DNA from 2 places in the Paenibacillus sp. FSL P2-0173 genome. Region 2 is predicted to be linked to the other one. Evidence: riboswitches for the same ligand, from Rfam matches in the RefSeq annotation. Region 2 holds a riboswitch; the other holds the start of a gene.

Region 1 (3,778 bases), on a different contig from region 2:
TCCCTTGGCAATCATCACGGGATCGACGACAACCTTTTTCCAGCCGAACTTTCGAATCTGCTTGCTCACAAGACGGATGATGCCCGCATGAAACAGCATGCCAGTCTTCAGGGCATCCACTCCAAGGTCTAATCCTACAGCTTCGATCTGTTCCGCTGTTGCTTCCTGTGGCAGCGGATATACGCCGTGGACCCCTAAAGTATTCTGTACGGTAATGGCCGTAATAGCCGACATGCCGTAAACGCCAAGCTCCTGAAAGGTTTTGAGATCGGCTTGAATCCCGGCCCCGCCGCCACTGTCCGAACCGGCAATCGTCAGTGCTCTGGGTACACGAACGTCTGTCATCGCGCACCACCTGCTGTGGTTGTTCCGGCTTCACGGACAGTGACATGCCCCTCTAGCGAACCTGTATGTAGTTTGGCGAGCTCGTCGAGAAAGGCAATCTGGAAGCTGCCGGGCCCCAGCTCTGCGGTACGTGCTGCGGCTCGGGAAGCTGCTGCACCGTAAAATGCCAAGCCTGCTGTACCTGCGAGCAGCAGGCTGGGTTCAACAGCTGCAAAGGCACCTAACACAGAGGTCAGCAGGCAGCCTGCTCCGGTTACCTTCGTGAGCAGCGCGTCTCCACCGCTTATCATTCGTGCTTCGGCCCCATCGGTGATGACGTCCTCTTTTCCAGTAATGACAACCATTGTATTGAGCGTTTGAGCAGCCCGAATTGCCAGATCGACATTTCCGCTGTCAGCACTGTCACCAGCATCTACGCCTTTAATCTCACGCGCTTCTCCAACAAGATGCGCGACTTCGGCTGCATTGCCCCGCACCAATGAGATTTTGACTTCTCTCAGGATTCGCAGTGCCGATTCGGTTCTAAAGCTCGTTGCTCCCGCACCGACCGGATCTAGCAGGACCGGAACACCGTGTGCATTCGCCGATTGTCCAGCAATGATCATGGCATCCACCAGTTCGCGGTTCAGCGTACCGATGTTTAACACGACGGCTCCCGCTATTTTTGCCATGTCTGCTACTTCCTCGGGTGCATAGGCCATCACCGGGGAGGCGCCCAATGCATACAGGCCGTTGGCCGTAAAGTTAGTGACTACCACATTGGTCATATTGTGAACGAGGGGTTTGCTGTTTTGTACCTTCGTCAGGAGATCCGAATAACTTTTTTCCCATGTACTCATAATGATTATCCTCTCTATAGTTGGTGGTTCAACAGGGCATTAACTGTACTTCACGCATCGAATTGCCAGGCTGACTATTCCAAGACCGCTTCCTGTATCTGGACCGGCCATTCTTCCTGCTTATAGGCCATGTCCCAGAACTTATATTCCAGCTGGCAGCTCAGTATAAAATGCTCAATCATCCGCTCTCGCTCAGCAGCCGTTGCGCCTTCTGCCCAAGCATCTACACGTTCTCGGAACTTGAGTGTTGTATCATCAAGCTGGTCTCCATAGAAGCCCATCCATTCATAGAACGGATGAGACTCATCCGGCTTTACTTCATCCAGCAGCCTGCGACCAATCTCGGCATAGGTCCACATACATGGCAGCAGCACAGCCAAGATCTCGCCCAGGCTGCCCTCATGCGCAACCGTCAGCATGTGACGGATATAGTGATGGGCCGACGGAGCGAGCGGATATCCCTGCAACTCTTCATAGCTCACCCCTGCGACAGCACAGAAATTTTGATGCGGATGAACCTCGCTGTGGAGAATAAAAGAGATTTGTTCATTAAATACAGCCATGTCCTCCCGATTCGTGCATTTGGAGATTGCGATGCCGTATATCCGCATGTAGGCGTTCAAATATTCAAAGTCCTGTTTTACATAGTGAATCAGCTGTCCCCTTGTCAAACTTCCTTCAGCAATACCTCTCACAAAGGGATGCTCAAAAATCGCTTGAAAAATGCCGTCCGCCTGCCGACGGAGTTCTTGTGTAAAACTCAATTTCCCCACCTCCATTAAATTGAAGAGCAAGAAGTCCTGTAAGAATATAATTCCGGAACAACGCTAAAAAGCCGCCCCGGAAAAATGGAGCGGCTTCAACAATAGGCCCAATGCGCAAAAAACGCTTGAAACCTTATATACGAAGGCTCCACTTTCCTACGCTAGTACGAACTAGATCAGGTTCAAAGGGTCCAAGATACGCTCTTGTCTCAGCCATAGTGGCTCCCCTAGTGGACTTCTATTCTTTTGACTATTACTGTACATTCGTTCATATGCTATGTCAAACATAGTGTACAAAATATTAAATTTCCTCTAGTTAGGTGTTTTGGGCTTAGTGAGGGTGATGAATTACACTTTCCACTGCTTTGACCTTGGCATATTTCGGTTTCCACATTGCATCTTGTATAGCTTGTTCCACATCTGAAATGTGCGCCTGCGCTACCTGATCCTGAATCGCGGCTTTTGCAACCGCAATCGCAACAGCGTACGAAACTTCGCGTAATTTTCGGATATGAGGGAGTAGCGCACCGCCAGGCGTATTCGAATCTACACCATTGGCAACAGCAACTGCTGCCGCTGTAAACATCGCAGGGGTAATCCTTTTGGCTTTAACCACAATCGCACCCAGACCCAGTCCCGGAAAAACAAAGGCATTGTTCGCCTGTCCAATCTCAAAATTTGTATCGTTATAGGTAACGGGCTCAAAAGGACTTCCGGTTGCGATCAGTGCTCTGCCATCTGTCCACCGGATCAAATCCTCGGGTACTGCTTCTGCAAGGTTTGTAGGATTGGACATGGGCATAATGATCGGGCGTTCTACATGCTTCGCCATCTCCTTGATGATTTCTTCAGAAAAGGCACCTGCTACACCGGAAGTTCCAATCAATATCGTAGGCTTCACCTGACGGATGACCTCCAGTAGCGGTATTTTGCCGTCACCCGACCGGGTCCATGAGCTGACTTCATCCTTTTTGCGCACATACGGTTTCTGATACTCCAATACGTCTTCCATATCTTCCGTTAACAGCCCGCGATAATCAAAGGCCCAAAAGGACTTGAATGAATCATCTACGGAAAGGCCATCCTCGATCATAGCGCCCCGAATTTGATCAGCGTTACCGATCCCTGCAGCCCCTGGGCCGAAAACAAGTATTTTTTGTTCACGCAGCGGAGTCTTGGTGACACCCACCGCCGAAAGAATCGCAGCCAGGGTCACTGCTCCTGTACCTTGTATATCATCGTTGAAGGTGAGTATGCTTTGACCGTATTTTCCTATAATATGGCGCGCATTAACGCTGCCCACATCTTCCCAATGTAAAAGCGCCTTCGGGAATTGCGCTAACGTTTTGCTGATAAAAGTATCAATAAACTGGTTATAGGCTTCTCCGCGAACTCGTTTATGGCGGTTTCCGATGTACAGTGGATCATTCAGCAGCTTTTCATTATTCGTGCCTACATCCAGTACAATTGGCAGCACCCGCCCAGGATGAATGCCTGCCGCAGCCGTATATACTGCAAGCTTGCCAATAGCAATGTTAATCCCCCCGACGCCCCAGTCACCAATCCCCAAAATACTTTCGGAATCTGTTACGACGATCAGATCCACATCCTCGCCGCTTAATCCAGAGTTATAGAATGCTTGTCCAATACCATTCGGGTTATCTATTGACAAATATACGCCTCCAGGGCGGTTGTACTCGTGACTATATTCTTGAATCGCGGTTCCTACGGTCGGCGTGTAGACTACGGGCAGCATTTCACTCAAATGATCGGTTAGCAGCCGGTAGTAGAGTACGACATTTCGGTTGTGAAGGTCGTTGAGAGAAGCAT
Region 2 (3,778 bases):
AGGATATCTGGAGCATCCACGTGAGGCGCTAGCTTATTATCGAGGACAAGGAGTACAAACGATGGTGGCCGAGAAAAAACATATGGGTAGCCGAGCTATTCTACTGTTATTCAAAAACGAACAGGCCGCTGTTCAATATGTAGGCTACCCGACATTGGGCGCGATCTACAGTCGGAGTGGGAGAGCTTTCTTTGAACAAAGCCTTGGGAAGCAAGTGGTGGAGAAGCTGAATGTGGATCTACGGACTGCTGGATATTTTGAACGGAACCAGACGGATTTTGTATTGCTGGATGCGGAAATTGTACCGTGGAATCTCAAGGCTAGGGAACTGATTGCTGCACAGTATGCGCATGTGGGGGAGGCAGCCCTGCTGGATCGCAGTAAGCTGGTAGACAAGCTGAAGCAGGCGAAGGTTGCAGGTCGAGAGGTTGGAGACTGGTTGGAGGAAATGGAACAGAAGTACGCGAATGCCGTAACGTTTCAAGAGGCTTTTCAAAAATATTGCTGGGATGTGGACGGTCTGGATGAAATTCGTATTGCACCGTTCCATACACTGGCACACAGCGGAAAGACTTTTTTCGACCATTCTCATATTTGGCATATGGAGCAAAACCGGGAGCTGGCTGGGCTGTCTTCCCTGTTTATGGAGACAGAGTATCGCGTTATCACGGACGAAGCAAGCGAGGAAGAGGTCATTCGCTGGTGGAACGAGATGACAGAGGATGGTCATGAAGGGATTGTGATCAAGCCGGAACGCTTTTTGATGAAAAATCGGGACAAGATGATTCAGCCTGCAATCAAGGTGAGAGGCCGGAAGTATTTGCACATCATTTACGGTATGGATTATCTTGCCCCTGAGAATTTAAAGCGTCTGAAGCAGCGTCGAACGAACAAAAAGGAGCGTCATGCCCTGATGGAAGGAGCGCTTGGTATGGAAGGCGTGGAACGTTTTGTCCGCAAGGATACGGTAGATCGTATTCATGAATGCGTCCTTGCCGCGCTATCTCTGGAATCGGAGCCGATTGATCCGAGATTGTAGTTTGCGAAGGAGGGATTGAGATGGAAAGGGGTACACCGTTAATTGATATTGGCGTGAACTTGATGCACCGTTCGTTTCATGCGGATCGGGAACAGGTGGTAGAGAGAGCCGCAGCTGTAGGAATTTCACCCCTGATTATTACCGGGACCAGTGTCCGCAGCAGTCGGGAGGCTTCTCAGTATGCAGCACGTTATCCGGGCAAGCTGTATGCGACAGCTGGCGTGCATCCCCATGATGCCAAAGACTGCAGCGCAGATACGATTCAGCAGCTCCGCCAGCTGGCGAGTCAGCCGCAGGTCGTATCCATAGGGGAATGCGGATTGGACTATAACCGTGATTTTTCGCCGCGCGATGTGCAGCGCCGATGGTTTGGGGAGCAAATCCAACTGGCGGGTGAGCTAAATATGCCGTTATTTCTGCATGAACGAGATGCACATGAGGATTTTGTTGCTATGCTTCGGGAATATCAAGGGCTTGTCGATAAAGCGGTAGTGCATTGTTTTACCGGCACGGAACAGGAATTGCATACGTATGTAGAAATGGGACTGTATATCGGGATCACCGGCTGGATTTGCGACGAACGGCGTGGCAAACATCTGCGTGAACTGGTCAGAGATATTCCCTTGGACCGTCTGATGATTGAAACGGATGCTCCATTTTTGACCCCGCGTAATTTGCCCGTGAAGCCTAAAGAAGGGCGTAATGAGTCGATGTATCTCGCTCACATTGCTGCTACGGTTGCCGAATGTACAGGCCGAAGCATGATGGAGATTGAAATCGCCACGACGGAGACAGCCAAACGTTTCTTCGGATTATAGGATTGTCAAAGCCATAGATGTGGTATATATTATAGTGAATTAAAAAAGCATTGTCGGGAGCTTGAGAAAGTCAGGCTGAGAGGGTGGCCCTTGCCACTGACCGTGAAATCTGATCTGGGTAATGCCAGCGTAGAGAAACCAAGAACACTATACAGGAATGCCGCTTGTTTAGCGGTTGTCGATAGATTCAATGTATGTCCTAGCATTTTACCTTGACCCTGACTTTGGCTTGGTATCAGTGTAGTAGCTTAGACTACTGGTTATATAAGGCATATCGACTAATGATGTTTTGTATGGTGCTTCACCTTTTACTGCGCATAAAGCTTGCCTGGAGATTCAGCTCCAGACAAGCTTTTTTTTATGGCCAAGAGGCCAATTATAAGGATAAGGGGAGCACGCAATAATGAATACTGCTGTAAGAGCGTCCAAAGGGTTGAAGCTGACTGATATTTTGGTCACGATTGTGATCGCTGTTGTGTTCGGGTTAGTCTACAAAATATGGGGACCTGCCTATGATTTGATGAAACCATTCGGTCTACACGCCGAGCAACTGATGTATGGCATGTGGTTTATGGCAGGCACGTTTGCTTATCTCATCATTCGCAAGCCGGGTGTTGCAATTTTGGCAGAGGTGGCAGCGGCAACGGTCAGTGCTTTTTTGGGAAGCGAATGGGGGATGTCCACTTTGTACTATGGCCTGCTGCAAGGCTTGGGAGCGGAGCTATTTTTTGCGGCTTTTCTGTATCGGAACGCAAACCTGTGGGTTGCTTCGCTAGCTGCGGCCGGGGCGGCTGTCGCTTCTCTGATTTTAGACTTCAGCTACGGGTATATTGATCAGCTTTCGACCTGGAACTATGTTTTGTATATCGGTTTTCGCATGATTGGCAGCATTGTGATTGCCGGGGTATTCGCGTTCTATCTGGCTAGGGCATTGGAGGTAACCGGAGTCACGCGAAGTTTGAGACCCGCAACGGAACAAGATTATAAGGGGCTGGATTGATGAGCCAGGCAACCGAAGATGTGGTGGCTTCGATCACCCGTCTTCGGTTGAAATTCCCCGGTGAGCAGGAGCTGCTTTTTCACAATATGTCTTTGTCTGTCCGCAAGGGGGAAAAGCTGCTGTTGCTGGGACCGAGTGGATGCGGTAAATCAACGCTGCTCCAAGTGTTAAGCGGTCTGATTCCACGCACGATAGAAGTGCCTATGAAATGCGATGCTGCTGTAATCCCAAGTGTCTCAGGTATTGTATTTCAAGATCCTGATACGCAGTTTTGTATGTCATATGCAGACGAGGAACTGGCTTTTGTGTTGGAAAATAATCAGGTTCCTCGTGAGCAGATGCGATCCCGTATTCGCGAGCTGCTGATACAGGTTGGTCTATCAACGGATGATATACACATGCCCATTGGCAGCATGTCACAGGGAATGAAACAGCGGCTGGCGATTGCGTCTGTGCTGGCTATGGAGCCAGAAGTGCTTTTTCTGGATGAGCCCACGGCTTTGTTGGACGAGGAAGGTACTACACAGGTGTGGGATACCATTCGAAACATTTCGGTAGACCAGACACTGGTGATCGTGGAGCATAAAATTAATGAAATTGTCCATGATGTGGACCGGATTGTGGTGCTTTCTGCTCAAGGGGAGATCATTGCGGATGGAAGGGCGGAAGAAGTATTTCATGGGCAGCGGCAGGCATTGTCCGAGTATGGCGTGTGGTACCCGGGAGTATGGAGTGAATCGTCTTCGCCGCGTTGGAGTGAATCAGTGACACAGCAGAATGGTACGGGGAATGGTACAGGGATTGATTTGCTGGAGCTGGAACATTTTAGTGGCCTCCGCGGTTTAAGTTCAGTGATTTATGTGGAGCATGCGCAGGTGAAGCCTGGCGACTGGATTGGCGTGGTCGGTGAAAACGGGGCTG

Evidence for each region. A riboswitch is a leader RNA that binds a small molecule or an ion and turns the genes downstream of it on or off. The one in region 2 is predicted to bind thiamine pyrophosphate.
Region 1: it holds a riboswitch for thiamine pyrophosphate, as region 2 does, so the genes downstream of both, tenA (thiaminase II) here and MKX30_RS20320 (ECF transporter S component) in region 2, are expected to answer to the same signal.

The regions. Positions count from the first base shown of each region.
Region 1 covers NZ_JBBOYK010000001.1:1,942,562-1,946,339, reverse strand. The annotation lists gene thiD (bifunctional hydroxymethylpyrimidine kinase/phosphomethylpyrimidine kinase) at 1-345, opposite strand, end outside; gene thiM (hydroxyethylthiazole kinase) at 342-1,184, opposite strand; gene tenA (thiaminase II) at 1,259-1,948, opposite strand; TPP riboswitch at 2,085-2,187, opposite strand; gene MKX30_RS08530 (NAD-dependent malic enzyme) at 2,280-3,778, opposite strand, start outside.
Region 2 covers NZ_JBBOYK010000004.1:88,669-92,446, reverse strand. The annotation lists gene MKX30_RS20330 (polynucleotide kinase-phosphatase) at 1-1,039, shown strand, start outside; gene MKX30_RS20325 (TatD family hydrolase) at 1,060-1,857, shown strand; TPP riboswitch at 1,902-2,011, shown strand; gene MKX30_RS20320 (ECF transporter S component) at 2,261-2,857, shown strand; gene MKX30_RS20315 (ABC transporter ATP-binding protein) at 2,857-3,778, shown strand, end outside.